DNA from 4 places in the Anaerobacillus sp. CMMVII genome. Region 4 is predicted to be linked to each of the others. Evidence: riboswitches for the same ligand, from Rfam matches in the RefSeq annotation. Region 4 holds a riboswitch; each other region holds the start of a gene.
The links. Region 4 has a riboswitch for thiamine pyrophosphate ahead of H1D32_RS12505 (acetylornithine deacetylase). Riboswitches for the same ligand answer to the same signal wherever they lie in the genome.

Region 1 (8,298 bases), on a different contig from region 4:
AAAGAACGGCTGATTGGATCCCAATGTGTCATCCACTAGCATTAACAGGCGTGGATGTTACCTTTGATTGGTCTACAAAAGACGACAATCACAAGCTTAATATTTACGTAAAAGTAAAAACAAAGGGAAGTACAGGAGTTGAAATGGAAGCTTTAACGGCAGCTTCTGCTGTTGCTTTAACGGTTTATGATATGTGCAAAGCTGTTGATAAAGGAATGGTTATTGGACCTACATACTTAGTTGAAAAAACAGGTGGAAAAAGCGGAGATTTTAAAAGAGAGAAAAGTGTAGACTAAAACAATTAACATTTGTACCGACTAAAGGGGAAAAACCGGGAGTTATTAGCAAGGATTTGTGAATTGGTAAACAATGAAACATAGAAAATGAGGATTTGCATTAGTGGGGATGAGCACCTAAACCATTGATTTTGTTTTGCCCTTTATCTAGTTGAAGGTACAGGTTGGAGGCAGAAAAATGAATATCGATCAAACGAAAATTCCTCAAGCAACGGCAAAACGGTTGCCTTTGTATTATCGATTTTTAGAAAATTTACAAGCGTCTGGGAAGCAAAGAGTTTCGTCTTCGGAATTAAGTGAAGCCGTAAAAGTAGATTCAGCAACGATTCGTCGAGATTTCTCCTACTTTGGTGCACTTGGGAAAAAGGGGTATGGATACAATGTAAATTATCTATTAACCTTTTTTAGAAAAACATTAGACCAGGATGAGGTTACGAATGTCGCACTAATCGGTGTCGGAAACTTAGGGACAGCATTTTTGCATTACAATTTCTCAAAGAATAATAGTACAAGAATTGAACTAGCTTTTGATGTCGATGAAAATAAAGTCGGGACTGAGCTTGGAAGCGTTCCTATTTATCATTTAGATGATTTAGAAAAAGTTTTAGACTCTTCTATTTCAGTCGCGATATTAACTGTACCGTCATCCGTTGCTCAAAAGGTAGCAGATCGTTTGGTTGCTTGTGGTATAAAAGGAATTTTGAATTTCACACCAGCCAGACTATCAGTACCAAAGAACATCCGAGTTCATCATATTGATCTATCGGTTGAACTTCAGTCATTAATTTATTTTCTTAAGCATTATCCAATGTAAGAGTCGTACCTGCACGAAATACAATGAAAGGGTTATCACATGTCTAAACAGTGGTAACCCTTTTTTATTATAGAATCAATTTGGCTACGGAGATAACAAAGACGTTCAATCCAATTACTCTTACCTTCAGTATTGTAAATCTGATAGTTAGGGTTTTTTCTTCTTTATAAATGACTGGTAAAAAAATCCTTGATTATTAAACCCTTCTATACTAAAATTTCATTTTTCATGGTATGATTAAAAATATATTTCGAAAAACGAAAGGATTCTACAGATGAGAAAATTGTTTCCTGAAAAATGGCTTGTAGTGATAGCAGTATTATTAGGAACTTTTACAATTATTTTAAACAACAGCATGTTAAATCCGGCAGTTCCCCATTTGATGAAGGTATTTGAAGCTGATGCGGTAGCTACCGGATGGGTAATTACAATCTTCATGGTAACGATGGGAATAACCATGCCATTAACCGGCTACTTAGGAGATAAATTCGGAAAGAAAAAGCTTTATTTGAGCGGTTTAGTAATCTTTATCATCGGCTCTATTTTAGGCTCGTTTTCTTGGGACCTTAGTTCCCTTATATTTTTCCGGGGCATTCAAGGAATCGCTGGTGGAATTATGATGCCATTATCAATGGCACTTATCTTTGAAGTATTTCCAAGACATGAGCGGGGACTTGCCACAGGTATCTGGGGCGTTGCAGCGATGATGGCGCCTACGATTGGGCCTACGATTGGTGGATTTATTATTGAATCTGGCAGTTGGCAGTGGCTCTTTTTAGTTAACGTACCAACAGGGGCTTTAGGAATTTTGATTGGTGCAATGTACTTAAAAAATACAAACAGAGTCCAAGGAATTACCTTCGATAAATGGGGATTTGCTTCAGTAACAGTGGGAGTAGGAGCAATCCTATATGCATTAGGGAGAGTTTCAGCAATAGAGCATCTAATACAACCTCTAAATCTTACATTAATAATTATTGGAATAGTCTCGCTATATCTCTTCGTAAAAATTGAAAACCATCAAGAGCAGCCATTATTAGATTTATCAATTTTTAAAAACAAGGCTTACACATATAGTGTCTGGATTTCAATTTCAACCTCATTAGCGTTATTCGGAGGAATCTTTCTAATACCTTTATTAATTCAACATGTGTACGGGTTAGGGCCGGTAGTCACAGGCCTAGTATTTTTACCAGCGGCGCTTTTCACCGGCATATTTATGACCATTGGAGGCCGACTTCTCGATCGAAAAGGACCATTACTTGTTGTTACTAGTGGTCTAGTCATGATCGCTGTCCCTACAATTGCTTTAGGATTTACAACAATGGAAACCTCTTTAGCTATGATTTTCTTACTCATGGCACTGCGAGGAATTGGTCAAGGCTTCTCAACCATGCCTGCGACAACTGCCGGAATGAATGCCATTCCAGAAAAATTTATTTCTAGAGGATCAGCAATGAACAACGTCTTAAGGCAAATTAGTTCAGCTCTAGGGATCGTCTTTATCTCAATCTATTATGAGGTTCGTAAAGTGCAAGTATTTCCTAATGTCGGGACAATGGAAGAAGCAAGTTTACAAGCGATTAATGAAGGGTTTTTGCTTTTAGGGGTAATCGCCATTCTAACGATACCACTAGGTTTGCTAATAGGCAGAGCTTCTGAAAAACAAGAACGTAAAACAACATTATCGGCGTAGGAAAAATATTAATTTCAAAACGATTTAGTATAGAAAGTTTTGAAAACTATGGTATGATAAACAAAATAATATGTTTTACAGCTACGGGAGCCTAGAGGACTAGGCTGAGAGGATGACTATTCCGTCACAGACCGTGAACCTGATCTGGATCATGCCAGCGGAGGGAAGACTGTGATTGTAAGTTTGATCTTTACATGTCTTTAAGGCCGCATCTAGATGATGTGGCTTTTTTCATGTTTAAAAACAACCCTTAGGAGGAGAAAAAATGGCAAAAGATTTATTGAATATTGGTGGAGTAGAGCTAAATAGTAGATTATTAATCGGAACAGGTAAATTTAATAACGATGCGCTCATTCCAGAGGTAATTAGTTCCTCAAAATCACAAGTAATAACTGTGGCGATGCGCCGTGTTGATTTTCAAACAAGCCAAGAAAACATCATGAAGTATATACCAAAAGAGATGATTCTTTTACCTAACACTTCAGGAGCTAGAACAGCAGAAGAAGCGGTTCGCATTGCAAGACTTGCTCGCGCTGCGGGCATGGGTAACTGGATAAAAATTGAGGTAATCTCAGATCAAAAATACTTATTGCCAGATAACTATGAAACAATTAAAGCAACGGAAATCTTAGCAAGTGAAGGATTTATTGTTTTACCTTACATGAGTCCTGACCTAATGGTAGCAAAGAAGTTAGAAGAAGTAGGAGCTGCGGCAGTTATGCCACTAGGAGCACCAATTGGCACAAACCGTGGTCTAAAAACAAAAGAGTTAATACAAATCTTAATTGAAGAATGCGAAAAGCCAGTAATCGTTGATGCCGGGATCGGTAAACCATCTCAAGCCTGTGAAGCAATGGAGATGGGGGCAGACGCAGTATTAGTCAATACAGCGATCGCAACGGCTGGTGACCCAGTAGCGATGGGAGAAGCCTTCAAAGCAGCAGTTCAAGCAGGCCGAACAGCTTATCTATCAGGAGTTGGAAGTGTAGCTAGACAAGCAAGAGCGTCATCACCACTGACAGGATTTTTATCAATATAATTTGCAGGTTTGAGTTAAGAGTTAAGAGTTGTGAACCGGAATGCTTCGAAGCAAAGCCTAAAATAACTCATAACTCAACCCTCATAACTCAAAACTAGGGAGGGGTTTTACCGTGAGTTTTTATTATGAATATGAAAAGTTAAAGGAATTGCCTTTTGAGAGTTATTTTCAAGGCTTTACTGAAATAGATGTTAAGAGAGTTTTGGCAAAGCAACGAATGACCCCTGAAGATTTACTTGTGCTGTTATCACCCGCGGCTGAAGGGTTATTAGAGGATATTGCTCAAAAAGCTCATGAATTAACAGTTCAGCATTTTGGAAAAACCATTTTACTTTTTAACCCAATTTATATTGCTGACCATTGTGTGAACCTTTGTACTTACTGTAGCTTTAGTGTGACGAACCAATTTCAACGTAGCAAGCTCTCAATGAAACAAATTGAAGTTGAAGCGAAAGCATTAGCAGACCTAGGTTTGAAGCACATCTTAGTGTTAACAGGTGAGTCCAAAACATCTACGCCTGTTTCATATATTGTTGAGGCTGTGAAAGTACTGAAAAAGTATTTTCCATCGGTAGCTATTGAAATTAACCCTTTAGATACTGATGAATATAAACAGTTAGCTGAAGCGGGGGTAGACGGCCTTACCGTTTATCAAGAAGTATATAATGAAGAAATCTATAAATCTGTTCACGTAAAAGGTCCAAAACGTGATTATCGTTATCGAATGGATACCCCTGAGCGTGGGTGTGAAGCAGGCATTCGCCAAATTAATGTTGGAGCTCTTTTAGGTCTTGATGATTGGAGAAAAGAAGCCTTTTTTGCAGCTATGCACGCAAGATACTTGCAAAGAAAATATTTAGATGCAGAAATCAGTTTATCCTTACCAAGAATTCGTCCACATCTTGGTGACTATCAACCAAGATCTATTGTCGAGGATCGTCACCTTGTTCAGGCGATTACAGCATTTAGATTATTTTTACCGCGAGCAGGAATTACATTATCGACAAGGGAACCTCAAGAATTGAGAGACAATCTTATATACTTAGGTGTCACGAAGATGTCAGCAGGTGCTAGTACTGAGGTTGGTGGCTATTCACAATGTGATACTGGTACAGCACAATTTGAAATCTCAGATGAACGATCATTAGCAGAAGTTCAACAAATGATACGAGATAAAGGCTACCAGCCAGTGTTGAAGGATTGGGAGCTATTAGTGTAAAAGGTGTGGAGGAGAGTTCACAGCTTAAACCTAAATAAAAAAGGGAAAAGATAAGCAACGAACGGAGTATGGAATATTACTCCGTTTTTTTGTTGTTTTAAAGAGATATAAGTCCGATATTTCTAGTGGAATGAAAAGAAAAATGCGTTGAGGCACTTCAAGTAAAATTAAATATTGAGACCCTTTAATTGTAAAAAAAAGCGAACGCGAGGTTCGCTTTCCCTATTTATCTTGTGCTTTTGGTTTAAACGTAAAGTACCGGATTGCTATCACAAAGTCGTATGTAGCGATAGCCATTAAGGCAATGGTGAAGAGGTCCCATTCGCCAGTTCGACCTCTTTGCTGAATGGCAAAGAAGACAAAGCTAGCTCCCATTAAAAGATAGGCGGTACCCCAAAATAATGGTGATCTCATTTATAGTAGTCCTCCAATAAAGCCTTGCATTTCCTCTAGTTTTCTTTGAAGTTCCATTAGACGATCTCCAAAAATAACCTGTACGATCATGACAAAGCTATTTAATGCCACGTGGGCCATAATCGGAACGATAATTCGTTTTGTTTTTACATAAAGGAAAGCAAAGACAATTCCCATAAATGTATAAACTAACAGGTGTTCAAAATCCATATGAACAGCAGCAAAGATGACTGAACTAATTACCGCAGCGATCCAAAAGTTAAATCGTTTATATAAGCTACCAAAAATAATCATTCGAAAAATGATTTCCTCTAAGATAGGACCAATAACTGCGACTACTAACATGAGTGCAGGCGTGGCTTTCGCCAATTCAACAATCATTTCGGTATTCTCAGAACCCGGCTCAATTCCAAATACAGAAATCTCAATAAGTACTGCAACATATTGGGCCATAAAAGCCATGAAAATTCCGGCAATTGACCAAACAATTGCATCACTTTTTGAGCTGCGTTCCTGATTCAAATGACGTTCTGCCATGTCTTGTCTTAATAGAAATAAAATTAAGATAAAACCAACCGAAAAACTGAAGATCGTCCAAACTCCTGGAATTTGGTTTTTATCCATTCCCATTAACATTAAAACAGGTACACCGATAATTGCAGATAATTGCATCAAAATGTAAGTTAGTAGGACTAACCAATATCGTCTCGTCAATACAAAAACTCCTTTTTAAAATGTAAAATTCAGAATGTAGAATATAATGGCTTGTGTAACTTCAAATTCCACATTTTCCATCCTACATTGTACCATAGAATCCACATTTCTTTGTTTTAGAACCTCTGAAGAAATATAAAAAAATGCTCTGTATAAATATACTCCAAAAAGTCAAAAGTAATGAAGGATAATTTTTCTAATACTATCTTTCATGATCGTTTAAGAAAAGCTAACTTTTACCATAAAGAGAATGTACATATTTCTGTAAATTTCAACAAGACATGTTACTTTTAGTCGATTTTCTTTAGGGTGAAAAAGCCAAGTTTTTCTAAAAAAATTATTAAAAATACTTGCAAAATAGAATTGAAATGATTATTATAGGAATTGTGTTAGCACTCATACTGTTTGAGTGCTAACAACTAAAAATCATTTCGATGAGGGAGGTTGTTTTCCTTGTTAAAGCCATTAGGTGATCGTATTGTGATTGAACAAGTTGAAACTGAAGAAAAAACTGCTAGCGGGATTGTACTTCCTGATACAGCGAAAGAAAAGCCACAAGAGGGCCGTGTTGTTGCTGTAGGTTCTGGACGTGTCCTAGAGAGCGGCGAGCGAGTTGCGTTAGAAGTAAAAGAAGGAGATAAAGTAATCTTCTCTAAATACGCAGGCACTGAAGTTAAACTTGATGGTAAAGAATACTTAATCCTTCGTGAAAACGACGTATTAGCGATCGTAGACTAATCATACTTCTATTAGAAAACAAATAAGCTATGAAAGTAGCTTGCAGAAGATTAGTTTTTAAACATAGGTAGGGTTGTTCCTACTACATAGAAAACTAGGAGGTAGAGTAGAATATGGCAAAAGAAATTAGATTTAGCGAAGACGCACGTCGCGCAATGCTTCGTGGTGTCGATGCTTTGGCAGATGCCGTTAAAGTAACATTAGGACCAAAAGGAAGAAATGTTGTATTAGAAAAGAAATATGGTTCACCTCTTATTACAAATGATGGTGTAACAATTGCAAAAGAAATCGAACTTGAAGATGCATTTGAAAACATGGGTGCAAAATTAGTTGCTGAAGTTGCGAGCAAAACAAATGATATTGCTGGTGACGGTACAACTACTGCAACTGTTTTAGCACAAGCAATGATCCGTGAAGGATTAAAGAACGTAACAAGTGGCGCTAATCCAATGGTACTTCGTAAAGGTATCGAAAAAGCTACTGCTAAGGCTGTAGAACAACTTCAAGCAATCTCTAAACCAATCGAAAGCAAAGCTTCTATTGCACAAGTTGCTGCAATTTCTGCTGCTGACGAAGAAGTAGGACAATTAATTGCTGAAGCTATGGAGCGCGTTGGTAACGATGGTGTTATTACAATTGAAGAATCAAAAGGCTTCACAACTGAGTTAGAAGTTGTAGAAGGTATGCAATTTGACCGTGGATATGCTTCACCATACATGGTTACTGACTCAGATAAAATGGAAGCTGTTCTTGATAATCCATATATTCTTATTACTGATAAGAAAATTGCTAGCATTCAAGAAATCTTACCTGTGCTTGAGCAAGTTGTTCAACAAGGTAAGCCAATCTTATTAATTGCTGAAGATGTAGAAGGTGAAGCATTAGCAACTTTAGTTGTGAATAAGCTTCGCGGTACATTTACAGCTGTGGCTGTTAAAGCTCCAGGATTTGGTGACCGTCGTAAAGCTATGCTTGAAGACATCGCTACATTAACTGGTGGTGAAGTGATTACTGAAGATTTAGGTCTTGACCTTAAATCTGCTAACATCACTCAATTAGGTCGCGCTTCTAAGGTTGTTGTTACAAAAGAAAACACAACAATCGTAGAAGGTGCTGGCGACTCTCAAAAGATCGCAGCTCGCGTTAACCAAATTCGCGTACAATTAGAAGAAACTACTTCTGAATTTGATAAAGAAAAACTTCAAGAGCGTCTTGCTAAATTAGCTGGTGGAGTAGCAGTAGTTAAAGTTGGTGCTGCAACAGAAACTGAGCTAAAAGAGAAGAAGCTTCGTATTGAAGATGCACTTAACTCTACTCGTGCAGCTGTTGAAGAAGGAATCGTTTCTGGTGGTGGTACAGCCCTAGTGA
Region 2 (8,298 bases), on a different contig from region 4:
CATAAATACCACCTTTTTCAAGCCAGCGGAGGATGGCTGGGTTAAAGGAAGGGGTAAGACTAATATTAAAGCCACCATAGCCATATAAGAGGACAGGGTTTTCACCATTTAACTGTAACCCTTTTTGATGAGTAATAAACATTGGCACCATCGTTCCATCTTTTGAAGGATAAAACACTTGGCTTGTTTCAAAGTTTGAAATATCAACTTCTAATTCAGTCTCTGAAAATACCACAAGCTCATCCGTTTTGATATCATAGTGATAAACAACCGTTGGGCTTAAGAACGAAGTCATACCAAAGTATACGTCCGAACCAGTCTTCTTTCCTGTGATTTCAGTTAACGATCCAATCATTGATAATTGAAGTTCTTTTTTGTAAGAGCCATTGTCTTGAAAAATATGAATTTGATGATGGGCATCTTGTTTATAGACGACAATAAAATGCTCGTCCACATGTTTCACTGTTTCGATTACATCATCCTTTTGTGCAATAACTTCTTTCCAGTTTTCTCTTTGAGGATTTTCTAAGTCAATCGCAATGACTCTCCCACGTGGGGCATCAAGGTCTGTCTGAAAATAAAAGACACTACCCTCGTTTGTAATATACGTATACTCTGCATCTTGGTCGTCGAGTAAACGAACAAAAGCATCACGAGAGTTCAGTTCCTTCACATAGAAACGATTTTCTGTCGCCGTCCCAAACCAAACATGTAAGCAAACATATTGTTCGTCATCCGTTACAAACGGTGAAAACGATAACTCTTTGTCTTCAGGCTGTTCATGAATAAGTTGGTCATCCTCTTGAGCCGTTCCAAGTTTGTGAAAATAAACTTGGTTGTAGTTACTTTCATCTTCAGCAGCTACTGTACCTGGTGTTGGAAAGCGGCTATAAAAAAGCCAGAATTGTCAGGTGCCCACGAAATCGGTGTGAATTTAACATTTTGAATATGATCAACCAGTTCTTCACCAGTCGCAATTTCTCTCACCTTAATTTCTTGCCAGTCACTTCCGTGAGTTGAAGTAGCATAACCTAAATATTGCCCATTACCACTAATTGAAAAATTTGTCATTGCGACAGTTCCATCTTCACTTAGGGTATTAGGGTCAATCACAACCGTTTCTACCTCTCCCAACTTTCGGTATAAAGTTGCTTGGTTTTTAAGGCCATCATTCTTTTGATAAAATAGCGCATCTTCCACTTTATTAGGTACAAAGTATTTTGGATAATTCCAAAGGCTTGTTAATCTTTCACGATCCTTATCACGCGAAGACTTTTTGGAAAAATAAGCTTCACATTGTTTACCAATTTCTTTGCCCCATTCGATAGTCTCATTAGAAGTTGGGTCCTCTAACCAACGGTATGGATCTGCAACCATTGTTCCGTGAAAGTCTTCTACAATATTATCTTTCTTAAACATTATTAATCACCTCTACAGGAAGCGTGGGGACGGTTCTGCTGCTTCCTTGTTTCACTAAACAAAGGAAGCAAGAGAACCCGCGCTTCGATTTTTTCATTCTCCTACAGTACTTCGATATACGAAACAAAAAACCCTTTTTTTTCATGAAAAGGAAGCGTGGGGACGGTTCTGCCGCTTCCTTTGCTTTGCTAAAGGAACAAAGAAAAAAAGAGAACTGTCTCTATGCTTTCAAGAGGACATCAAAATAAAAATAGCCTTCCTAGTTAACACTAAGAAGGTTAGTTTGGTAGATTATTTGAGTTTTATCATTTCAGTTTAAACCTCTTACTTCCTTCGTTTCGCGAAACTAAGGAAGCAAGAGAACCGTCCCCGTGATTTTAAAACTGATAACCTAATAGATTTAACATGCCGAGTTGATAGGAAATAAAAGCACTAACAAAAACCATCGTAAAGAATACACTTAAAAATAGCCAATCTCGTTTTGTGACTTTCATTTCATGATAGTGAGTCCGTTCTTTAGAGCCTGTAAAGCCTTTAGATTCCATCGCAATTGCTACTCTTTCTGCTTTTCGAATCGCATTTGCAAATAAAGGAATAGAAAATCGTTGAAATTCTTGAATACGGCCCTTCAGTCCCCTTGCTCTACCAACACCTCGAATACGGTGTGCTTGCTTTAAGATTTGAAACTCATGACGAAATGTTGGTAAGAAGCGGTACCCGGCTAAAATACCGTACGTAAATTTAGGAGGAAGCTTACATTGCTGCATTAAACTGAGCATAAACTTCGTAGAATCAGTTGTTAAAACAAATAATAACGACAAGGCAACAAATGAGAGCGAGCGTAAGCCTAAAGAAATCCCCGCCATTAAACTTGTTGAAGTAATTTCAAATCGCCAAAAAGAAAATAACACCTCTCCACCTGAAAATGTATCACTCGGATATAAAATCGTCATCCAGGAAAAGCTTAGCGCGATCAGAATAAAGGGAAAAAACATCTTTGACCATCGTTTTATAGAAACATTACTAAAGAGGAAGGTAACTAAAATCGTAAAAACAAGATAAACAAGTGGCGTAATTGGATCATAGCTCACCGCTAACAATATAGCTGGGATAAGTACTGTAAAAGCCTTCATCGATGGGTTAATAGACGTAATCATGAATGAATTCAACTCCGCTTTTATTCTCTTTAGGCAATCTTTCTTCCATTCGAACTCGATAAGGCAACCTTAAATGGGATTCTACTAAGAGCTCCTTCTTTTCCCACAACTCTTCGGGGGTTCCTTGGAAGGATAACTTACCTTGATTGACGACATATACTCTTTGACAGAAACTATCAACAAGATCCATATCATGAGTAACAAAAACGATAGCAGTTCCTTTCTTCCGTAGCGATTCAATCATTTCCATCAACTCTTCAGTTGTTTCTGCATCCTGTCCGAAAGTCGGTTCATCAAACAGCAATACACTCGGTACCTCATCTAACATCGTGGCCACGCTTAGTCGGCGTTTTTGCCCGCCACTCAAAGAAAAAGGATTACTCCACTTATGGTTTACGAGATGAAAACGTTCTAGTAATTGATTAACCTTTTCTTTTAGTAGATTCTCAGGAGTTTTGTTCAGCACCATACCGAATCCAACTTCATCGTACACTGTATCAGTAATAAACTGGTGTTCAGGATTTTGAAAAACAAATCCCATTTCCTTTCGCATTTCTCTCTCTGACCAAGATTCATACTTTTTATTTAGGAGAAAACGTGATCCTGACTTGTTTTTAATATTCCAGCGATTAATTGCAATAATGTTGATTTCCCTGCACCGTTTTGGCCGACAATTGCCACTAGCTCTCCTCTAGCTAACGATAGGCTGATATCGGTGAGGATCGACTGTTTTCCCCTTGAGAAGGAGACATTACAAAGAGATAAAACTTCGTCAAAATTATCACCAATTTGATCAAGAACTAAATTAGATTTTTTTTCTTGGATAAAAATTGATGGCTTTCCTATCTTTTGAAGCCAGGTTGCTAAATCTTTTTCTGACAATGGTAAGTCTTTTACGGCACTCGATCCATTGTCTGTTGCTAATGTACTAATGACGGTTTCTACAACCTTCGGAATATGAATACCCTCGTTCTTTAATAGACTTATTCTATTATAGAAAATTTCTTGAGGTGTCCCTTCTGCCATTAACTCGCCTTCTGAGTTAATCGCAAGCACTCTGTCTGCCATTGGAAGCCAATCATCCAAATGGTGCTCAATTATCAGTAAAGCAAAATTACGCTCTTCTTTTAACTGCTTCAAGATTTGGGTAAATTCAAATCTTGAAGCAGGGTCTAAATTAGCTGTAGGCTCATCTAAAATTAATAATGTCGGTTCTAATAAAAGGACAGAAGCAAGAGCGACTTTCTGTTTTTGACCACCAGACAGTTCATGGATCGGACGATATTTTACATCAATCAAGCCAACGAGCTGTAATATATCATCAATTTTTTTCTGCATTTCTTCTCGAGGTGTATTAATATTTTCTAACGTAAAAGCTAGCTCATCTTCTACCGTAACCATACAAAACTGACTTTCAGGATCTTGAAACACGACACTAATTTCTTGATTTATGGCTCCTTTTTCAAATTCATGCAAAGGTGTCCCCTTATAATGAATTTCGCCTTCAGTCCAGCCTTCAATTACATCAGGATAAAGACTATTTAGACATAATGCCAATGTACTCTTCCCTGATCCACTTGGGCCAATTAAGAGAATCGCCTCATCATCACCAATCGTAAATGAGAGGTTTTTTAGTAAAGGTGCCTTGTTCGCTTCATAACCAAAAGAAAAATCATCCAGTTTTATGAGAGCTTGACTATGATGCTTTCTGCTCACGTTTTGTTTGCCATTCCTTTCCTAATGCATAACTTCTAAGTACTCCTGTATCAGCTAACTTTCACTAATCCATTTTCCTAGTAAACCAGCCAATACCGCTCCACTAATAACACGAACAATAAACATAGAAGTTAGTAATGGCATAGCTAATGCTAAAAATCCAGATCGGTAAAAGCCCCATCCAAAACTAAACACAGCAGCGCCGATTCCGGCAGCGACAAGTACCTTCGTAGAATAATTACGATATTTTGTTGCTGCAAAGGCTGCTTCTGCTCCTAGTCCTTGAAGAAATGCTGCGACAATTAACAAAGGTCCCGCTGGTGAGCCAAGAAGCACTTGTACTCCACCGGCAATCGTCTCAGAAATCAATGCAGCTCCTGGCTTTCGAATGATATATGCGGTAATGATCGAAACAATAAACCAAACTCCAAAAATAACTTCATAACCAAATGGGCCTAATCCGAATGGTGCTAATACATTCGTAAGAGCAGTTCCGAATAAGAAAAACAATAAGTAAATAACAGCGAAAACAACTCCAAGAATAGACATTAAAACAATTTCACGTAAATTCCATTTCATTTCCATTTATAAAAACTCCTTTTTATTAGGCTCTTTTCTAAAACATTGTTGCTATTTAACCTCAAATAATTGAAAAAATCCCTCAAAATAAGATTATCACCCTATAAATTGAGTAAGAAAAGAGCACTAGTTTACTAAATAAGTAGTGAAATTTTAGTAATTATGTGTAAAAATCCGGCTTTTGGGATTTTTACGAAAGCAACATACTTTAGCGAAAACAGCCTTTTATTATGATTATTTATCTTTTTTCGATGGACTGTTCGCTGATATTACTGCTGTCATCGTTACATGGCTACGCTCATGTGTTTTTGCTGCATTAACAAAGGATTGCTCTAATGTATAGAACACATCATGAACATCCCCATCTAACCTGGAGGCATAATGTACTCCTTTTGTAAATGTTCCAATTTCTTGTGCATGTGCACATTGATCGATAATTACTTGCATGTAGTCTGGATTATTCATCGGATAGAGAGCAAATTGTGTTGCCACTTCTATCGATTCTTCTTTCGCCTTTTCCTCGTTAAGGCGTACATCGTCTTCAGACATATACGTATCTCCTGCAGTATCTCCAGGACAACCAATAGAGAATGTTCCATTAAATACTACATGAACCCCTGTTTTCGCTGCATGAACAAAAATTGCTTTTGCCACATCAAAAACATGCTCACTTCTTCCACGAATACATGTACTTACATCATCCGTTTCCGACCAAACCTTAGAACTGTCCACTTCCTTTAATGCTGTTGTAATAACCTCGACAAAATTATCAGTCATTGGATATATAGAAAAACGACACCCTACAATTCTACTTATTCCACAGCTTAATCCTTGCATAAAAAATTCCTCCTCTTTTTATCGATTAATCTATCAACATATGTAGTGACACACCCCTCATAAAATAAGAGCAAAACAAGTCGATGGAACGAGACAGCTAACTGTTAGAAGAAGATATCCCAAAGCAAATTCTCCTTTTACAAAACAAAAAACTGCATCTCCCGAAAGAAGATGCAGTGAATAATCATCGATTGGAATTACCGTCTTTTAAAGATAGGAATCCAATAAATTCACATGCACTTCCTCACGCTAGTATTACCTAGATCGAGTTTTAAGGGTTAACAGGTATTTCATCCTGCCTCTCAGCTAATGCACCCCTAGTGCGTCACAGACATATATAGTTTCTCTGATTTTACCTCTTTATTTTGTTTTTGTAAACAATGAAGAAGCGTGGGGACGGTTCTGCTGCTTCCTTCGTTTCGCTAAACGAAATAAATTTAGAAAACTTCCTTGTTCTCAAGTGAACTGCTTTAATTTTATTAATACCTCGCTACATTATAGCGGTCTCATTCTGGTTCTATCAACCTATACAAAATTTCTATCGACTTTTCGAATTTGGAAGAGGGATAGACCTGTCCCCTTCCTCTTCTTGAAGGATAGCATAGTTTGTCCGTATATATATGGAAATCAGAGAAAAGAGCCAACACACGAGTGTTGACTCTCTACCAATGCTTAGTAACCAACGTACGCTGTACCAATGATTACTAATAAAATAAACAATACAAGGATTAACGCAAATCCTGCACCTGCATAGCCTTTGCTCATGAGTGCCACCACCTTCTCAGAGATTGTGGGGTAACCCCAATATACAAACTATGTAGCTTTATTTTTTTTGTATAGTTATTTATCCTAATTGTTCAAAAAACTTTCAAAACTGGTTTCTTGCTTTCTTCGTTTCACTAAACGAAAGAAACATGAGAACTGTCCCCATGCTTTTTATATTAAAATACTATAGCGATAAAAGTTTAAGAAGCGCGGGGACGGTTCTGCTGCTTCCTTCGTTTCGCTAAACATAGGAAGCAAGAGAACCGTCCCCGTGCTTCCCCCTTTACGAACGTTTGTTTTTACTTTATAATTAGAACAAACGTTCTATTAGAGGTGAGGATATTGGAAACTCAAGAAAGAAATGATCATGACCGTTGGTTCAAAGAGTTAATTACCACTTTTTTTGAGGAGTTTATTCTAGCATTTTTCCCGGACGTATATGAACACCTAGATTATCAACACATCACTTTTTTACAACAAGAAGTTTACACCGACATCTTAAAAGGTCGCAAAGGTGCAGTTGACCTTCTAGCTGAAACAAAATTAAAGGGTGAAAATACAATTATTATTGTCCATATTGAAACACAAGCAACCTTTCAGGAAGATTTCAGTGATCGCATGTTTTTTTACTTCAGCCGTCTTTATGAAAAATTCCGTTGTCCAATTGTACCAATTGCTATTTACAGCTATGAAGAAATGAAGGGGGAAATTAACTCTTTTAACATTCAACTTCCATTTAAAGAAGTGCTTTCATTTAACTTTTTACGGTACACCTTAAGCGCAAAATTTGGAGAGAATTTATAAATCAACCTAACCCTGTTGCCCTTGCATTACTCGGTAAAATGGGCTACGATCAAAGTGAAAAGGTCAAAATTAAATTTGAATTTTTACGAATGTTGCTGAAATTAGAATTGGACCCAGCGAAACAAAAATTAGTTGCTGGTATCTTTGAAAAATATCTTAAATTAAGTCCTATAGAAGAACTCGAATTGAATGAACAATTAAAGCAAATACCAAATGATGAGGTGAACCACATTATGGAACTGATGACTTCATGGGAGAAAAAAGGAAAAGCAGTAGGAAAAATAGAAGGAAAGATTGAAGGAAAGATTGAAGGAAAGTTCGAAGCTAAACTTGACTTTGCTAAACTTATGCTGATTAAGGGTTATCCTAGAAAAGAAATACTTGAATTAACTGGGCTAACTGAGGCTGAAATTGAAAAATTAAAGGATCAAATTGAATAAATTAAACCTTTTATAAGATTAGTCTACCTTATCGGTTATCGCCAAGTGTTAAGGAAGCTAGAGAACCGTGTTTCAATTTTCCCCTACAGTACTTTGATATACGAAATAAGAAATCGAAAAATCACAAAGAAGAGGGACAGAGCGACAGCTATACTGCCCCCTTGTCCCCCCTCAGGGAACAAACAATATTGTTCCGTTTTGTTTTCTATTAGTAACAAACATCCTTTATTTCATAATCCTCTGAATGATCGGTTTCACCTGTTGTACAGGTAAAGCACATATTGGAACCAGTTAGCGCTGAACCAATTGCCCAGATGGGTTGTCCACAAGAAATACAAGGTTCTCCTGCCTTTTTTCGTTCCACGGCTGCTATTAGGCTTTCTTTTAGACTCTTTTTATCAGTATTATTATTTGCTTTAACGTGCTTCTTTGCAAATTCTTCAATTGAAATTGGTACCATAAATTTGTCCTCTTAGTCTTTTTATTTCAAACAGCAATTTTTATGTTTTTTTCCACTACCGCATGGACATGGATTATTTCTTCCTGTTTTTGTGTAGTTGCTCATAGGAACAACCTTTCCG
Region 3 (8,298 bases), on a different contig from region 4:
TCTGGAACTGGGAAAACATTTAACGAATCAACAAGCTTTACATTCTTCGTTAAATTATTTGCACCTTCTATAAACATTTGGGCTAATTTTTCAGCCTCTAAACTCTTCAGTGTCACTCATGTTCCTCCTTAACATATACTAGTAGAGGACGCTCAAAAGTTCGGTAACGTAGCTCTAGATTTTTTTCTAGCCTTTCGTTGTCCTCATTTTGAACATGCCCTATAGGTTTGTAACCTTAACTCCTTGAACGAAAATGTTAACTGAATCTACAGTTAAACCTAGCATTTGCTCCAACTGATATTTCACTTTTGTTTGAACCATATGCGCTACTTCAGAGATTTTTGTTCCATAGCTAACGATAATATACATATCAATATGGATTTCATCCTCTTCTTCACGAATAACTACACCTCTAGTAAAGTTTTCTTTACCTAAAAGCTCGTTAAGTCCATCTTTCAGTTGTTTCTGTGAGGCCATACCTACTATTCCATAACAGTCAATTGCAGCACCACCAGCAATAACGGCTACAACCTCTTTTGCAACATCAATTACACCTAATTGTGTTTTCATTTTAATTGACACGATCGATATCCCCCTTTATTTAGAGTGTACTTCATGGCTAATCACATTTTACTATAATTACCCACAATTTAAAAGAAAACTGTTATTAAAATGCGTATTTGTCATCTGCTACTTTTTCCACGTTGACATTTTTGTCCTATTCTAAGGTTTTCCTATTCCTAATAAATCATTTACTTTTATGAGTATATCTTTTTCGATATAGCTGTCAAGTATCTTCCCTTGATATTTATTTTAAAACCCCTTGCAATCTTTTTTTTACTATGCTAATATTATCAAGTATTTATAAGATGAATTTGAGTGTCATCTCATGGTTTACAAGGAGGTGCAATCATGGCACGTAAATGTGTAATTACTGGAAGACAAGCTCGTACAGGAAACAAACGTTCTCACGCATTGAACAAAACAAAGCGTAAGTGGGGCGTAAACGTACAAAAAGTACGTATTATGGTAGATGGAAAGCCAAAGCGTGTATACGTTTCTGCTAGAGCTTTAAAATCTGGCAAAGTTGAACGCGTATAATTTGAAAAACGGCTTGTAGTCAATTTTATTGGCGAAGGCCTTCGTTTTTCTTATACTTAAAACTTAAATTTTACCCGGGTAAAATTTATTATTTCCATAGCGCAAACAAAAAAGCACCTACGTGGTGCTTTTTTGTTAACCTTTTTTAAATGAATTCAAAATCACCCTTACAAATCCACCCAAAAATTTAGGTAGCTTAATCGTATAAAATTTCATAAATTTCCCTCCTCGACATGAGTTTGTCGTCTACGGCACTACAAATGAATAAAGTATTAAAAGTCCTCAGTTATTAATAAGTATATTCAGCATTTCTGAAATAGTACCTATTTTTTTACTAAGTTGAGTGAATTTCATAATTACCTTAACTGAGCTATATCAACTAGATAGCGAAAATATTGAATTATGAAATTCATAAAGTTACAAGTACTTCTAAATTTATTCATTCCTCACTTCTCGCTAGACTTAAGCCTATTTTTATACAATTCATTTTATAACCTTGATAGTTTGTCTAATCGCAACTTTCTACCACTATTAATATGCCTGAGGAAAACGAATAAGTACCGATATCCAAAATTAATTCATTACTAATACATAGACTTGAACCACATTCTAATGTTGCAAGAGTTAAAGGGTATTTAAACCCTTGTAAGGTTAATCCTTCAATTTTTTCAAAAAACGAAAGAAATGACACGTACTTGTATTCACTTTTATTTATCGAGTACATACCTGGTTTTTTTAAAGTGATTTTATTTTTATTATCGATCATAAATACTGTAGTGGAACGATCAATGCTTCTTAATAACAACTGCAAATTAACTAGTCCATGGTCTAATCTACCACCAGTTGCACCAAAAACATTAATAATATCCGGCTTCTCCTTTAATGCATAGGATATAGCTAGCTCAAGGTCTGTTTCATCCTTTTGGGCAGGAAATTGTTTAAAACGTTGTTGTCTTATCTTATTCATTAATTTAGGTGACACCGAATCAAAATCACCTAGGACATAATCAGGTTCGATGTCGTAGCGCAATAGATGTTCTAATCCACGATCAACAGCTATCCAAATTTCATTTGAGTCGAGACGTAAAACAGGGAGACTTGAAAAAGGTCCCCCTGCCACAATGTTAATGTTCTTCATTATTTTTGATTTCCTTGAAGTAGTCTTGGTTCTGTATTAGACAACAGAACTAAAACAGCGGCACATAGTAAAAATGCAGGTAGCATATATGATGTATTATATATGATGGAATACCAGACAACGTTCATTCCTTCTGGAGCAAAACTACCAAACCAAACTACACCTGAGATAAAATGAACAATAAAACGAAGGAAAGAACCTAGGAAAACTCCTCCAACAATGACGAAAATACGTTTTGTTGACGACATCGTCGATGAAAAGCTGAATATTCCTGCAAAACCAACAACAGTATAAGCAAGCGCATAGTCTAAAAATATTTGCACTGGATGGAAGTAATATCCATAAAACATTTGGATAGCCCCAACTATAAAACCGGTAACTAAACCTGCCGATAATCCACGACGATATGCCATGAGTAATATTGGTACCATCGCTAGTGAGACAGAGCCACCATAACCCCAAAATCCTTTAATTGAAGCAAAATCTAAAATAATTGCTAATGCTGCCATCATGGCAATTTCAGTAAGATGTAAAACTGGCCTTTTCATATAACACCTCTTCTTTGAATGTAATTAATACCAAGTAGTTTTTTTCTTAATAAAAATTGAAACTCTATCATCATTCATTCTACTACTAGCTCAAACTATTGATCAAAAAAATAACTCAAGTAATAAGTGCTCCCCTTACTGGTCTAAAATCCCACGGCAAATTACGATTAGTTTCAACGTATTGGTAGGATTGTATACTTTTGAGGAAATACACTCTTTACTTGAGTTAACTTATATAACCTCCACTCCCTACGCAAGCACTAACTTACAGGTTCAATGGGTCAGAACGGCACTACGTTCCCTCTCAGTCCTTCTTAAGACTCCCCTTGTGGTTAAACTTTATTATTACCCTCTAATTGCTCTTATTGCTGCTGCTCGGTCCACTTCATTGTAAATAGCAGAACCAGCAACTAATACATTGGCCCCAGCCTCAACGCAAAGCTTTGCTGTCTCAACATTGACTCCACCATCTACCTCAATATCTATTGATAATCCTTTTGACTTAGCCATTTCACTGACCGCATAAATTTTCGGAAGTACTTGCTTGATAAACTTCTGTCCTCCAAAACCTGGATTCACTGTCATTAGCAACACCATATCCACATCATCAATAATATGTTGAAGGGTATCAACTGGAGTAGCTGGATTAAGAACAACGCCAGCTTTTACTCCCTGTTCTTTGATTAATTGAACTGTCCGATGCAAATGTGTACATGCCTCTACATGAACCGTAATAATATCCGCCCCTGCTTTCGCGAATTGTGGAATATATAAATCAGGGTTTTCAATCATTAAGTGAACGTCTAATGGCAATGTTGTTATTGGCCGAATCGCCTCGACAATCAGTGGACCAATGGTTATGTTTGGGACAAAGTGGCCATCCATGACATCAACATGAATATAATCCGCTCCTCCTCTTTCAACATCTTTGATTTCCTCTCCCAGTTTTGCAAAATCTGCAGATAGGATTGACGGTGCAATCTTAATCATCTTAGTACCTCCGTTTTTGTTGTTTTATCTCATCTAAAAAGCTTAAATAATCCTGGTATCGATAGGTGGTAATTTCCCCTGCTTCAACAGCTTGACGGACTTCACATTTAGGCTCGGATGAATGGGTACAGCCTCGAAACTTACAAAACTGCGCTCTTTCCCTCATCTCCGGAAAACAGTCAGACAGTTCTTCTGCTTCAATATCAGCAAATTCTAAAGAGCTAAAACCAGGTGTATCGGCAACTAAACCCGTACCAATTTGGATCAGTTCGACATGCCTTGTCGTATGCTTACCTCTTCCTAAGTGGGAAGAAATTTCATTTGTTTCAATTTCCAACTCAGGTTTCAACGAATTTAGTAAAGAAGATTTACCGACACCTGATTGCCCTGCAAAAACGCTCGTCTTACCATCTAGCCATGGTCTAACTTCTTCAATTAGCTCTTCCATGTATATTGACGTTGTAATACAGTGTAACCTAGGTTTTTGTAGTCGGTAATAAATTGATTTATTTCATCACGATGTTCAGGCTTCAATAAATCAATTTTGCTGACACAAATGATGGCTTCAATATTATTTGATTCTATATGAACCAAAAAGCGATTTAATAAAAGAGTACTAAACTTTGGTTCCATGGCTGAAAAAACTAAAATTGCCTGTTCTACATTCGCAATAGGGGGACGGATTAATTCATTGAACCGATCCTTTAACCCTAAAATATAACCGTCTGTTTTATTTTCAGCCTCAAAATTAACTATATCCCCCACTAAAGGAGTCAGCTTTTTTTTGCGAAAATTTCCTCTCGCACGACATTGATATATTTCTCCATGACTTTCCACATAATAAAATCCACTCAGCGCTTTAATTATCTTTCCTTCAGGCATTGCATCCTCCTTAATTACTTTCATGAATCGAAACGAAAACAGGCGACTTTATCCTTATTGATTTGCTAAAGCCTCTTCATAGGTTAGGATAATCGGATCACCGTATTGCTCACCAGCAATATACCTGATTACTTCAGCTTTATCTCCGGGGTTAATGGTCACAGGAACACGAAATTCTGTTAGTTTGCTGATGTTTCTTTCGACAAAAAGAGTATGCTCGCTTACATTAGAATCCCGATAGGTAATAATAACTGGGTATTCTATTCCAGCCATTTCATCTTCTGGAGATAATGGCACCGGAGCTACAATTACTGTATTTATAGGCTCTGGTGGCGGTTCAGGTTCTGGCCCAAGTGACACAATCACTGTCACAGTCGTTCCTTTTTGTACAATAGTTTCTCTAGCTGGCTTCTGATCAATGACATGATCTTCCGGAATTCGATCCGAGTACTCTTCTTTAACATCGATGTTTAATCCTAGGTTATTTAAACGTTCAATTGCTTCTAGACGAGTGAGACCATGTAAATTTTCCAAGCTGAATTTCATAGGAATACTATAGGTTAAGATGACAACCGTTTCCTCTGGAACAATTTTTTCTCCAGGTAATGGTAGTTGTTCGATAATTAAATTTTCTATGGAATCTGACTCTTTAGGGACTTCCTCAATATTTTCTTCTTTAAACCCAAGTCTAATTAACGTTCTACGAGCTTGTTCCTTATCTGTTTCTGTAACTTCTACCATTTCTATTTTTTCTTTACCTTCACTTACGTATACTGTGATGATTGAGTTAACTTTTACAGTACGCCCCCCTTCAGGATTCGTCCTAACAACATGGTCCTCCGGGATTTCTTCGTGGAGCATTGTTTCTTTTTCAACAGTTAGACCTAGTGCAGTTAATGCTTCATACACTTCGCTGTACTCCATACCTGCTAAGTCCTCAGGAATGAGAACTTCATCAACGTGAAGGAGTTTTGGAACAATCACAAAAGCTGCACCGATTGATATTAGTAAAAGAAAAAATGTAAGGAACATTGCAAAGACCCACTTTTTCTTTTTCTTCTTTGGTGGTTCTTTTTCTAGTGGGGGACTACTCGTACCACTAGGTTTGATTACTTTCGTTTGCTCTAAGTCACTATCGACTGGATGGTTTTCTTAATAATTGGTATTGCTTTAGTTACATCTTCGTTATCATGTGGGACTAAATATTTCTCTTCGTGCATCCTATTAGGGTTTAAAGCCGTATGTAAGTCATCTTCTAGTTCCCTAACATTCGCATACCGGTAAAAAGGGTCTTTCGCTGTAGCTTTTAAAATAATATTTTCAATACTTTGCGGCAATGTCGGATTAAACTTTCTTGGTGAAGGAACTTCTGTTTGTAAATGCTTAATTGCAATAGAAACAGCTGTATCTCCTGAAAATGGGACTTTACCAGTCACCATCTCATATAAGACAATTCCTAAGGAATATATATCAGACTTTTCATTTACCAACCCACCACGAGCTTGCTCGGGAGACAGGTAATGAACAGAACCCATGACTGAATTCGTGTGTGTAATTGTAGCAGATGTCATTGCTCTTGCAATTCCAAAGTCAGTTACTTTCGCTTCACCATTCTCACTTATTAAGATGTTGTGAGGCTTAATGTCACGATGGACAATATGATTTTCGTGGGCATGAGCAATAGCAGACGAAATCTGCATTATGATATTAACGGTTTCTTGAATCGGCAATGAGCCTCTTTGTTGGATTAATTGTTTTAAGGTTAAACCAGCCACATATTCCATAACGATATAATAAATATCTGCTTCTTCGCCAACATCATAAATACTAACTACATTTGGGTGTGATAGGCTAGTTGCTGCTTGAGCTTCTCTCCTAAATCTACGAATAAACTCATCATCATCTGAAAATTGTGGACGTAGTACTTTTACAGCTACATGGCGGTTCAATATAGCATCATGTGCTTTATACACATTTGCCATTCCACCCCCACCAATTGTTTCTAATATCTGATAGCGACCACTTATTCTTTTACCTATCATCGCCATCACCACGATTTTCTTGGTCACTATTAAAAACAAGTGCTACCGAGATATTGTCCTCGCCACCTCGTTCATTTGCATCATTTATTAGATCTACCACCTTTTCTTCAAGGCTTGTATCTTTTTTTAAGACTTCGAACATTTCTTCATCTTTTATTTTATTTGATAGCCCATCAGAACAAAGCAAAATAAAGCTTCCTTCGTCCCACTCAATTGTCTTAATATCAACTTTTATAGTTCTTTCTGTTCCTAGTGCACGTAAGATCACATTGCGTCGTGGGTGATTCTCAGCCTCTAATAGAGTTATTTGTCCTGATCGAACCAATTCGTTTACCAAGGTGTGATCCTCGGTCTTTTGTTCAAAGACGTTTCCATTAAGTAAATATGCCCGACTATCCCCTATATGAGCATATGTAACAAATTGGCTAGTACAAACTACTGCAACTAATGTCGTCCCCATACCTTGACATTGCGGGTGTTTTAAGGAATGTTCAAACAAATGGGCATTTATTTCAGTTATGGATTGTTCCAACCATAATTCAATACTCGTTGGAGTCGTAACTCCTTTTGCTTCTTGCCATTTTGACGATAATAATTCAATCGTCATTTTACTTGCTACGTCACCTGCCTGGTGCCCCCCCATACCATCAGCAACGACCGCTAATAAGATGCCATCTTTATTATGAGTAAAGCCTCCGTTATCTTCATTATGAGACCTAACTTGTCCTACATCCGATTTAAATGCCACTTTCATCGATTATCCCCTCGTTTCTTCTTTACGTTCCTTCGCTCTTAATTGGCCGCAGGCTGCGTCAATATCATGTCCCTGTTCACGGCGAATCGTAACATTAACTCCATGTGCTTTTAATATTTTTTCAAACTTAAAAATTTGCTCTCTTGGCGTTCGTACGAAATTTCTTTCAACAACATCATTTACAGGAATTAAATTCACATGACACTTTATCCCTTTAAGTAATTTTGCTAACATTTCTGCATGCTCAGCTTGATCATTGACTCCACCAAATAGCCCATATTCAAATGTCACTCTTCGTCCAGTTTTGTCTATATAGTAACGAACAGCATCCATCAGTTTCTCCAATGAATAGGCTTTATTTATTGGCATAAGCCCCGTTCTAATTTCGGTTGTTGGTGCATGGAGTGAGATCGCAAAATTGATTTGCAGCTTTTCATTGGCAAAATCATAAATCTTTGGAATAATTCCACTTGTCGAAACCGTGATGTGCCTTGCTCCAATATTCAAGCCTTTTTCATTGTTAATTGTTTTCAAAAAACTAACCAAAGCATCATAATTGTCAAATGGTTCACCAATCCCCATTACAACGACAGAACTTACTCGTTCATCAACTTCATCTAGAGACCGCTGCGATTGAAGTACTTGCGCAACGATTTCTCCCGCTTCTAAATTTCGTTTTAAGCCACCTAGTGTAGAGGCACAAAAGGTACAGCCAATCCGACAACCTACTTGTGTCGTAACACAAACGCTATTGCCATAGTCATGACGCATCACAACAGTTTCAATTGAATAGCCATCCTGAAGCTCAAACAAAAATTTTATCGTACCATCTTTTGACTCCTG
Region 4 (8,298 bases):
TTTTTCCTTCAAGATCCTTTGGTGTTTGAACGGTACTTTCTTCAAGAAAAACTACATGGTTTAAAGGTGAGCGAACAATCGCTCCCACAGCTTTCACTGGGACATCTTGGTTTGCACGGGCGATGACAACATCTGGCTGATAAGAAATTCCTAATGTAATTTGACCTGCTGCTGCAAGATTAATAGGATCCGTTGGGTTTGCTGGAAATTGAATATTTAGCTTTATTCCCTCTTCTTCAAAATAGCCTTTTTCCATTGCTACATACAAATAGCTATGTACTGCATTTGGATACCAATCTAACATTAAATCAACCTCAGCTAATTGATCTTTTCCAGTTGTTGCTTTCTGACCACATGCCATAAGTACAAACGTTAATAATAAAGCCATGAATAACAAAGAATATTTTTTCACCCTGTTTTCCTCCAGTGTAAGGTCATTTTTCTAGTAAAACGACGGCTAAAAATAGGCCGATTCCAATAGCTGATAATAAGACAATTGGTGCAAATACACCTGCGCCATCAAATTGAGTCATCATTCGTCGACTAAAATAGCCAAGACCACTTTGAGCGCCTAACCATTCGCCAATGGCTGAGCCTATCACGCTTAAGGTAACGGCGACTTTTAATCCGGAATAAAAGAACGGTAAAGCAGTAGGAACATTTAACTTAAAAAAGATATCTTTTTTACTAGCTCCCATCGTAAGCATTAAATCTCTCAGTTCTTTGTTACTTGAGCGAAGTCCATCGAACGTACTAACGGTAATCGGAAAAAAACGTGATAATTAGTGTTACCGCCACTTTACTCCATATTGAATATCCAAACCAAAGAACAAAAATTGGTGCTAAGGCAATAATCGGAATCGTTTGTGAAGCGACAATAATAGGATAAAATGCTTTCTCTGCTGTTTTATTTACGTTCATCCAGACGGCAATTCCTATACCTAATAGGATCGATAAGGCGAGACCAACAATAATAATCGAGAGTGTTGCAGGTAAATGAACTAAAAATAATACGCCTCTGAGTTCCCACAGCTTAACGATCACCTGGATTGGTGTTGGTAATATAAACGCCAAATCAACAATAATCCCCACTACCTGCCAAATGATCAAGAAGAAAAAACTAATAGGAATGGGTGCAACTGTTTGATTAACATGCTTCATAGTGTCACCTTTGCTCGCAGTTGTTCAATGAGTCTTTCTTTCACTTCAATAACAGCAGGAGCATGAATATCACGAATTGTCCGTGGACGACCGAGAGGGACGCTCACTTCCACAAAATTTGTTACTGGTTGTTCAGTAAAGATAAAAATACGATCTGATAAAAACAATGCTTCGTCAACATCATGAGTAATAAATAAAATTGATAGCTTCCACGTTTCCCATTGAGTCAGTAACCATTCTTGCATCGATAGTCTTGTAATCGCATCTAAGGCACTAAATGGTTCATCTAACAGTAAAACGTTAGATCCGCTTAAGACAGTTCGTAAGAAGGATATTCTTTGTTTCATCCCTCCGGATAACTCACTTGGATACAAGTGTTCAACTCCATTTAAACCGAACTGTTCTAACAGGGTTACTACCCTTTGACTAGCTTCTTGTTTTTTTACCCCTTGGATTTCTAGAGGTAACGAGGCATTTTCAAGGACCGTTCGCCAAGGCATCAGTAAATCTTGTTGTGGCATATATCCAACCTGGCCTAAGCGACTTTTGTGTGTTTGGCCATTAATAAAAATGTCTCCCTGTTTTGCTTCTTCAAGACCAGTAATTAATTTGAAGATCGTACTTTTTCCAGAGCCACTAGGACCGATAATGCTAACAAATTCGCCTTCGTCGATATGAAAGTTTAATTTACTCAAAAGCGTTTTTTGGCCATTTTCATAGGCAAATGATACATCTTCAAACTTTAACGAACACTTAGTCATTTGTTGGCCACATCGCTTGATGATAAGCCATATCCCAAAACATATATTCAAATCTTGTAGTGTTCAGGAAGACTTCCTCTAATCTCTTTAAGTCTTTTTCTGGAAGGCCAGTTGTGAGATCATCGAGGAGTTCGATACACCAAATCGCAAGTTGACCAAATTCGTCAGAACTATACATTTTAATCCACTCACCATATAACTCGTGTTCGCTAGCGCCAGGAATTTATTAAGTTCCTTTCCTATCTCCCAGTAGCTCCACATACAAGGTAGTAAGGCTGCAACAAGAGCTGCTAAAGTCCCATTTGCCCTACCTGCAACATATAATGGCTGTAGGCCAGAGTTGTTGGGGAAGGATCCGCATTTTCAAGCTCGGTTCAGTTACTCCGAATTTTTCTGCATATTGGCGGTGTAAGGACATTTCCTCATTTAATGTGGAATCTAACAAACTAGCAAAGCGCCCCATCGTCCGAACGTCGCTCGCTTTGACTGCCCCAAGAGCAAATAATTTGGCGTAATCGATTAAGTATAAATAGTCTTGAATCATGTAGAACCGGAACTTCTCTTTTGGTAGTGTCCCAGCACCCATCTCTTGTACAAATGGGTGAGTGTGATTTGCTTGCCAGATTGGTTGTAGCTCTTGATATAATCGTTCACTAAACTTCATGGTTACACAGCTCCTTCTTTTTTCGTATTGGTCCAGCTATAAATGAATTTCGCTAATACTTTTGTAAATTCGAGCAATTGATCGATTGACACTTGTTCATTCACTGAGTGAGCGTACTGAAGTGTTCCGGGTCCATAAATGACGGTTGGAATTCCCGCATCTCCTAACCAGCCTCCATCAGTTACCGTTGGTGAAACATCAATTTCCGCTTTTTTCCCAGAGACATTTGCGTGAGAGGTAGCTAATAATTGAACAGCTTGATGAGATGGATCAACTTCTAAGGAAGGGAATACCTCACCACGCTCTTCTATCATTGATGTGCCTCCCCAAGTAAAAAAAGGTGCATTTTCCTTTAACCACGGATCACTTTCGGCAACACGTAAAACATGATCTTCAATTTCTTTTGCTACTTGTTCGTAGGTTTCATTTGGATAAAAATGTACGGTAATCCAAAGGCGACATTCATCAGCGATAAACGCTGCATGTCTTCCACCTTCAATGACAGCTGGATTGATAGTGTTTGTTCCAGGTTGGAATCCTGGATAACTTTTGGTGACAGCCCAGTGTCGTTCAAGATCTTGCAAGCCTGAAATGATTTTCATCATTTTTTCAATTGCACTTGCACCGAAAAGGCCACCACCTGCATGAATCATGTTTCGTCTTGTTGCATCATGAAACGTTTGATTACTTTTGATCGTAATCCACCCAGTAATCACACCACCTTGACCTTGAATGTGCAAATCGCTTGTGTCAACAACAACCGCAAAATCAGCTTTGTAACCCTTTTGACAACACTGTAATGTCCCTGCTTCCCCTACCTCTTCACCAATGACAGACTGAAAAATGAGATCACCTGGGAAGGAAATACCAGCTTCTCGTAATAGTTTTACGGCAAATAATGCACCAGCCAAGCCTGCCTTCATATCTGCTGCACCACGACCAATGATAGCACCATCTTTTACATAAGGACTAAAAGGGCTTTTATTCCATGCTTCATCTTCACTTACTTCTGCGACATCAATATGACCATTAATAATTAAGCTGTTATGTGTAGCAGAATTCGTACCTTTTAATGTCCCTACTACATTTGGGTCATTAGGATAGACATCCCACATATCGATGTCAAAGTCGATCTCTTTTAAAAAGTCGGCAATGAATTCCTGAGCCTCCTTCGTATTTCGTGCTGGTGGTGCCGGCGTTTTAAATGAAATTAGTGTTTTTGTTAACTCAATTAGTTCGTGTTTGCGTACATCAATCTGCTCTAATACAAGATTAAGCTTTTCTGGCATTTCATCAGTCCTTTCGGAAATCATGTAAAACAAAAAGAAAATAGCCAACAAAAACCACTTCCAATAAAGAAGTGGTTTAGATAGACAATCATAATTAGGCAAAAATAAGCTCGCCAACTATATGTATCCGCACTTCTTCCCTCCGCTAGTATGACCTAGATCAGGTTTTAAGGGTTAAGACATCAGTCTCTCTCAGCTATAAAAGCACCCCTAGAGTGGTAATTATGTAGTTTTGAAGAATTAGTAACTATTACTATTTATTTCTATCATACTTGAGATCTTTTTTCAATAAAGTTTTTCAACTGCATTACCTTAACCGAGTGATATCAATCTATATGTAGTGCGAAAATAATATATTAGGAAGTTCATTAATCAAAATATGTGACTAGAATTTCCTAGTCACATACCCCGATTCCCCTATTCTTTTGTACTACTATTACGATTTAAACGACGTTGAAAGTAGATGAAAATTGGAAGTGGAATGATAATCCAGCCAAAGCTTTTTACTAAATTATTTTTTGCGCGTTCAATTTCATTTTCTTTCTGTGAGTTCACCATCATATCATAACTGATTCGTAATTCTTCTTCGGTTAACTTTTCAGCTGGTTGCTCTGGAGACTTTTCAAACCCAGGTCCTCCAAACCGCTTGTATTCTTCAAATGATTGATAATAAGGTGTTGGGGCAACGATATCAGCCACTGCCATAAAAGCGGCAACACTTCCACCTATAGTCATCATTAAGGTAGCAAATAACACTAGATAAATATAAACATTTTTAATCATGTCTTCTCCCCCTCTTTCTGAGTTTCCTTTCATCCCTGCCGCAGTAAGTAAAAAAATGAATGCAATAATAAAAATAGGTAGTAACAAAATAGAAAACAAACTCCCTCACTCCTTCTACCGTTTGATTTTCTGAAATTGGCTACGTAAATCGGCATCCCCCCGATCTTGCAGTTGGTGACATTTACTCCTATGACGGAAAAAAGAAAACCTATAGAATAAATGCATGTGAAATTGTCGTGAGAGACATCAGATAATTACATATTATACTTCTATTTTAAAATATAGTCGTCTTTATCCGAGTTTAGTTACAAAAAACACACTAAATTTTAGTGTGTTTAAAATCTTTCTTTAAGGCATTAGCTCGCCACGAGACGCGACATAAAGGGAGTACCACTCTATCTTGTCATGAGTTCTGCTTGCATTGCTGCATCTTTACATTTTTTAATCCGATCTTCGTTTGAGGTGCCGATAACTGGCTGAACCATTGCAGGATGTCGCATGAGCCAACCAAGGACGATGGCTTCTTTTGTTGTTTCTTTTTGAATGGCGAGTTCCTCAACTATCTGTTTTGTTTTTAAGTAAGCTTCTGTCGGATTCTCCTTTTCGCGTCCTGTATAAATTCCTTTGGCTAATGCTCCCCAAGCTTGGACTTGAATATTTTCTAAGCAGCAATGTTCAATTATCCCCTCAGAAAAGTTAAATTGTGTGCCGGATTTTTGATTCACTAATACCCCTGACTCAAGCCAATCAAGTTTATGTAAGTTCATTTCAAGCTGATTGACGACAAGTGGACTTGTACAATAACTTTGTAATAGCTTCATTTGGGCAACGTTCATGTTGGAGACACCGAAATGGGTCACTTTCCCTGAATTTTTTAATTGCTCAAACGTTTCGGCAACCTCTTCGGGCTCAATTAACGGATCAGGTCGGTGTAATAATAGGATATCAATCTACTCAAGGCCTAATCTGTCTAAAATTCCTTCTACGGAATTGATAATATGGTCTTTAGAAAAATCGTACCGATTTGGAATTTCCCCTTCTGGAAACCGAATACCACATTTTGATTGAATAACCATTTTTTGCTTTAGTTTTGGATTGCGTCTCAACACTTCACCAAACACTTTTTCTGCTTTGCCGAACGTGTAAATGTCGGCATGATCAAACATGGTAATCCCAATCGAAAGTGCTGCATCAATGGCACGTTCAGCATGTAAAATATCGTTTTCTGATATCGGATTTTGGTTCCAGCCGCCACCTAACCCCATGCAGCCAAAGACAAGTCTGCTAGATGTAATTTGTCGCCTGCTGTAATGGTATAACTTTCATTCACTCATCTCCTATGTTGCTAACCTTAGGACATCATTATACACATTTCTATGATAGATTTCTATTATTAGGAAAACGATAAAGATTTTTCAATTTACATAAAAATTCATGAAAAGCTCTCTTCCTACCCATACTAAAACTAGGAGGAGTTTCTGAATATGAAATATGCTTGTATTGCACTTATTTTGCTTTTGTTCAAACACTCAATGTATCTGACAATGTCTTGATTTCTTTGAAGGGCAAACGATTGCTAGTGTCAATCGTTCTGAATTTCACTCCATACTTGGTAATTCAGTCATAGATGTTGAAAAAGTTGATCAATTTTTAGATAAACTTGATCAGCAAATAAAAAAAGACCCAATTAATGCTTGGATTGATGATTACGGCGGTGTTGTTGATGAGCAACTAGGTCATAAACTTGATCGCCAAACATTCTTAAATGACTTTTACACCTACTTTTATAGCAAAGGATCAACAAAAATTTCTGTTCCGACCATTCCTATTTATCCTAAGGTTGATAGTGAATTACTTGCAAATATTCGTGTGAAACAAATTGGTCAGTACATAACCTATTTTAATCAGCGAAGGAAAGGAAGGGTTCAAAATATCAAACTGGCTTCTGAAGCTATTAACAATCATGTTGTTTTTCCAGGAGAGGTCTTTTCTTTTAATCAGGTTGTAGGGCAAAGAACGTTTGAGAAAGGCTATTTACCTGCTCCGGTTATTATTAAGGGGAGAGTTTATCGAGACTTTGGTGGTGGAATTTGCCAAGTATCCTCTACTTTGTTCAATGCTGTTGACCGTGCAGGAGTACAAATCGTACAACGTTATTCCCACAGTAAACGTGTTCCTTATGTACCGCCAGGACGGGATGCACAAGTAAGTTGGTACGGTGCTGATTTTTCTTTTAAAAATATCCATAATCAACCACTCTTAATTCGAGCAAAAGTTTATGGGGGCTCACTCCTCATTACAATTCATTCCTCAGACGTAATCAATTTCAAATCTAGGAATGTACCCAATGCACCAATCGAAAGTCCTTTATAATATCTCTAAAAGTAAGTAAGGTAGCCACAAGAGTGGCTACCGCTTTTTTTGCTTATTCATTTAGGGTAACCTTGAATGCAATTGCTTGTAACGTTACTTGATTAAGGAAATCTTTTCCGTTTAAACGATAAATGTCGCCTTTTCCCGATGCTTCTTGGAAATTATATACTCGAACGATTTCTGCTTCTTCTTTATATACTTCGATAAATGCCTTTTCATTTTCAGATAGGTAAAATGGCGTATTCTTTGGTCCTGTCGTTGTTTTGACTTCAAGAAACTTCGGGTTACCATTTGCATCATAAGAAAGAATGTCGTAGCCAGCGCCGTCCCCTTCTTCGAGAGATACATGAATAACCTTTTCAGCCAATTCAGTATTCAAACTATCTTTTTCATGTTGAAGAACAAACACTTCACCTTTTAAGCCAATGCTTTTATTTCTAGCATTAATCTCGTCAAAATTTAGTTTTCGGGCTCGAAACTTCCTCTTCTTTTCTTTTCGTTTTTGAATTTCTTGTTGTTGTTTTTCTTCATAAGGGAAATTCATGACAGTTTTAGATCGTAAAAATCCATTTTTTCCTTTTCGCTCATACTCACAATATTTTAGTAGGTCATTATGATCCCGGTGGGAAACCATATTCCGCACCTTTTGTTCAAATTTTGTATCGTTTCTATTTTGATTTATTTCTAAATCATTTCCACTTGGGTTCATTTCCTCCATTAGTGCTTCTTTCAGCTCAGTAGTCGACATCTCTCCTACTTCCTCTAACATTTTAATGGCCACTGAAAGGATTTCTTTTTCACTGAAGTTACTCAATTCAATTCCCCCTTCGTAAAAAAACTTCACGCAACAATGACTAATTAGTAATTAGTAATTAGTAATTAAAATATGTTCGACCTTTTTATCATTTCGATCCATGAAGCTTACACTATATGCCTTGTCAAAGCCGATAATATTAATTCCTGGTTTGTTATAGAGCTGATAGATAAAATCAGTATTTTTTATGATCAGCATAAAACGACAGTTGCATTTCGTAAGTAAGTAATTCGCTAGGCGCTCTTGGTCATTACTTGCGAAAGCATTTCCTGCATACGTTGAGAAATCGCTATCGTATGGTGGATCTAAAAAGATGAAATCATGTTCATCGATACTAATATTCTCAAAGAACTGTTCAAAATCTAAATTAAATAGGCTTGTCCGATCTAAAATCTCTTGTAGGCCAGAATTCCAAAGGTATTCGATTTTATTTATGAAGGCTTTGCTATTATA

Region 1: linked by a shared signal. The riboswitch ahead of H1D32_RS01810 (thiazole synthase) and the one ahead of H1D32_RS12505 (acetylornithine deacetylase) in region 4 are both predicted to bind thiamine pyrophosphate.
Region 2: linked by a shared signal. The riboswitch ahead of H1D32_RS08945 (Ykof family thiamine-binding protein) and the one ahead of H1D32_RS12505 (acetylornithine deacetylase) in region 4 are both predicted to bind thiamine pyrophosphate.
Region 3: linked by a shared signal. The riboswitch ahead of thiT (energy-coupled thiamine transporter ThiT) and the one ahead of H1D32_RS12505 (acetylornithine deacetylase) in region 4 are both predicted to bind thiamine pyrophosphate.

The regions. Positions count from the first base shown of each region.
Region 1 covers NZ_JACEHK010000001.1:325,433-333,730, forward strand. Annotated here, with positions in the region: gene moaC (cyclic pyranopterin monophosphate synthase MoaC) at 1-296, shown strand, start outside; gene H1D32_RS01800 (redox-sensing transcriptional repressor Rex) at 475-1,110, shown strand; gene H1D32_RS01805 (MDR family MFS transporter) at 1,385-2,806, shown strand; TPP riboswitch at 2,880-2,990, shown strand; gene H1D32_RS01810 (thiazole synthase) at 3,072-3,845, shown strand; gene thiH (2-iminoacetate synthase ThiH) at 3,958-5,064, shown strand; gene H1D32_RS01820 (YdiK family protein) at 5,287-5,478, opposite strand; gene H1D32_RS01825 (CPBP family intramembrane glutamic endopeptidase) at 5,479-6,192, opposite strand; gene groES (co-chaperone GroES) at 6,646-6,930, shown strand; gene groL (chaperonin GroEL) at 7,044-8,298, shown strand, end outside.
Region 2 covers NZ_JACEHK010000004.1:90,192-98,489, reverse strand. Annotated here, with positions in the region: gene H1D32_RS08970 (prolyl oligopeptidase family serine peptidase) at 1-142, opposite strand, end outside; partial or broken gene H1D32_RS08965 (prolyl oligopeptidase family protein) at 284-1,377, opposite strand; gene H1D32_RS08960 (energy-coupling factor transporter transmembrane component T family protein) at 1,797-2,576, opposite strand; partial or broken gene H1D32_RS25375 (energy-coupling factor ABC transporter ATP-binding protein) at 2,560-3,602, opposite strand; partial or broken gene H1D32_RS25370 (ABC transporter ATP-binding protein) at 3,750-4,292, opposite strand; gene H1D32_RS08950 (ECF transporter S component) at 4,347-4,877, opposite strand; gene H1D32_RS08945 (Ykof family thiamine-binding protein) at 5,106-5,708, opposite strand; TPP riboswitch at 5,933-6,037, opposite strand; gene H1D32_RS08940 (YjcZ family sporulation protein) at 6,381-6,473, opposite strand; partial or broken gene H1D32_RS08935 (Rpn family recombination-promoting nuclease/putative transposase) at 6,816-7,717, shown strand; gene H1D32_RS08930 (hypothetical protein) at 7,926-8,177, opposite strand; gene H1D32_RS08925 (YecA family protein) at 8,199-8,298, opposite strand, start outside.
Region 3 covers NZ_JACEHK010000016.1:44,736-53,033, reverse strand. Annotated here, with positions in the region: gene H1D32_RS20385 (DAK2 domain-containing protein) at 1-116, opposite strand, end outside; gene H1D32_RS20380 (Asp23/Gls24 family envelope stress response protein) at 220-582, opposite strand; gene rpmB (50S ribosomal protein L28) at 913-1,101, shown strand; gene spoVM (stage V sporulation protein SpoVM) at 1,237-1,317, opposite strand; gene H1D32_RS20365 (thiamine diphosphokinase) at 1,610-2,239, opposite strand; gene thiT (energy-coupled thiamine transporter ThiT) at 2,239-2,787, opposite strand; TPP riboswitch at 3,016-3,124, opposite strand; gene rpe (ribulose-phosphate 3-epimerase) at 3,133-3,777, opposite strand; partial or broken gene rsgA (ribosome small subunit-dependent GTPase A) at 3,779-4,659, opposite strand; gene H1D32_RS20345 (PASTA domain-containing protein) at 4,714-5,691, opposite strand; gene pknB (Stk1 family PASTA domain-containing Ser/Thr kinase) at 5,784-6,701, opposite strand; gene H1D32_RS20335 (Stp1/IreP family PP2C-type Ser/Thr phosphatase) at 6,691-7,455, opposite strand; gene rlmN (dual-specificity RNA methyltransferase RlmN) at 7,459-8,298, opposite strand, start outside.
Region 4 covers NZ_JACEHK010000009.1:2,259-10,556, forward strand. Annotated here, with positions in the region: partial or broken gene H1D32_RS12485 (ABC transporter substrate-binding protein) at 1-412, opposite strand, end outside; partial or broken gene H1D32_RS12490 (ABC transporter permease) at 409-1,161, opposite strand; gene H1D32_RS12495 (ABC transporter ATP-binding protein) at 1,158-1,922, opposite strand; partial or broken gene tenA (thiaminase II) at 1,915-2,586, opposite strand; gene H1D32_RS12505 (acetylornithine deacetylase) at 2,589-3,875, opposite strand; TPP riboswitch at 3,996-4,097, opposite strand; gene H1D32_RS12510 (hypothetical protein) at 4,293-4,658, opposite strand; partial or broken gene H1D32_RS12515 (aldo/keto reductase) at 5,007-5,984, opposite strand; gene H1D32_RS12520 (VanW family protein) at 6,528-7,031, shown strand; gene H1D32_RS12525 (protein NO VEIN domain-containing protein) at 7,084-7,845, opposite strand; gene H1D32_RS12530 (DNA adenine methylase) at 7,897-8,298, opposite strand, start outside.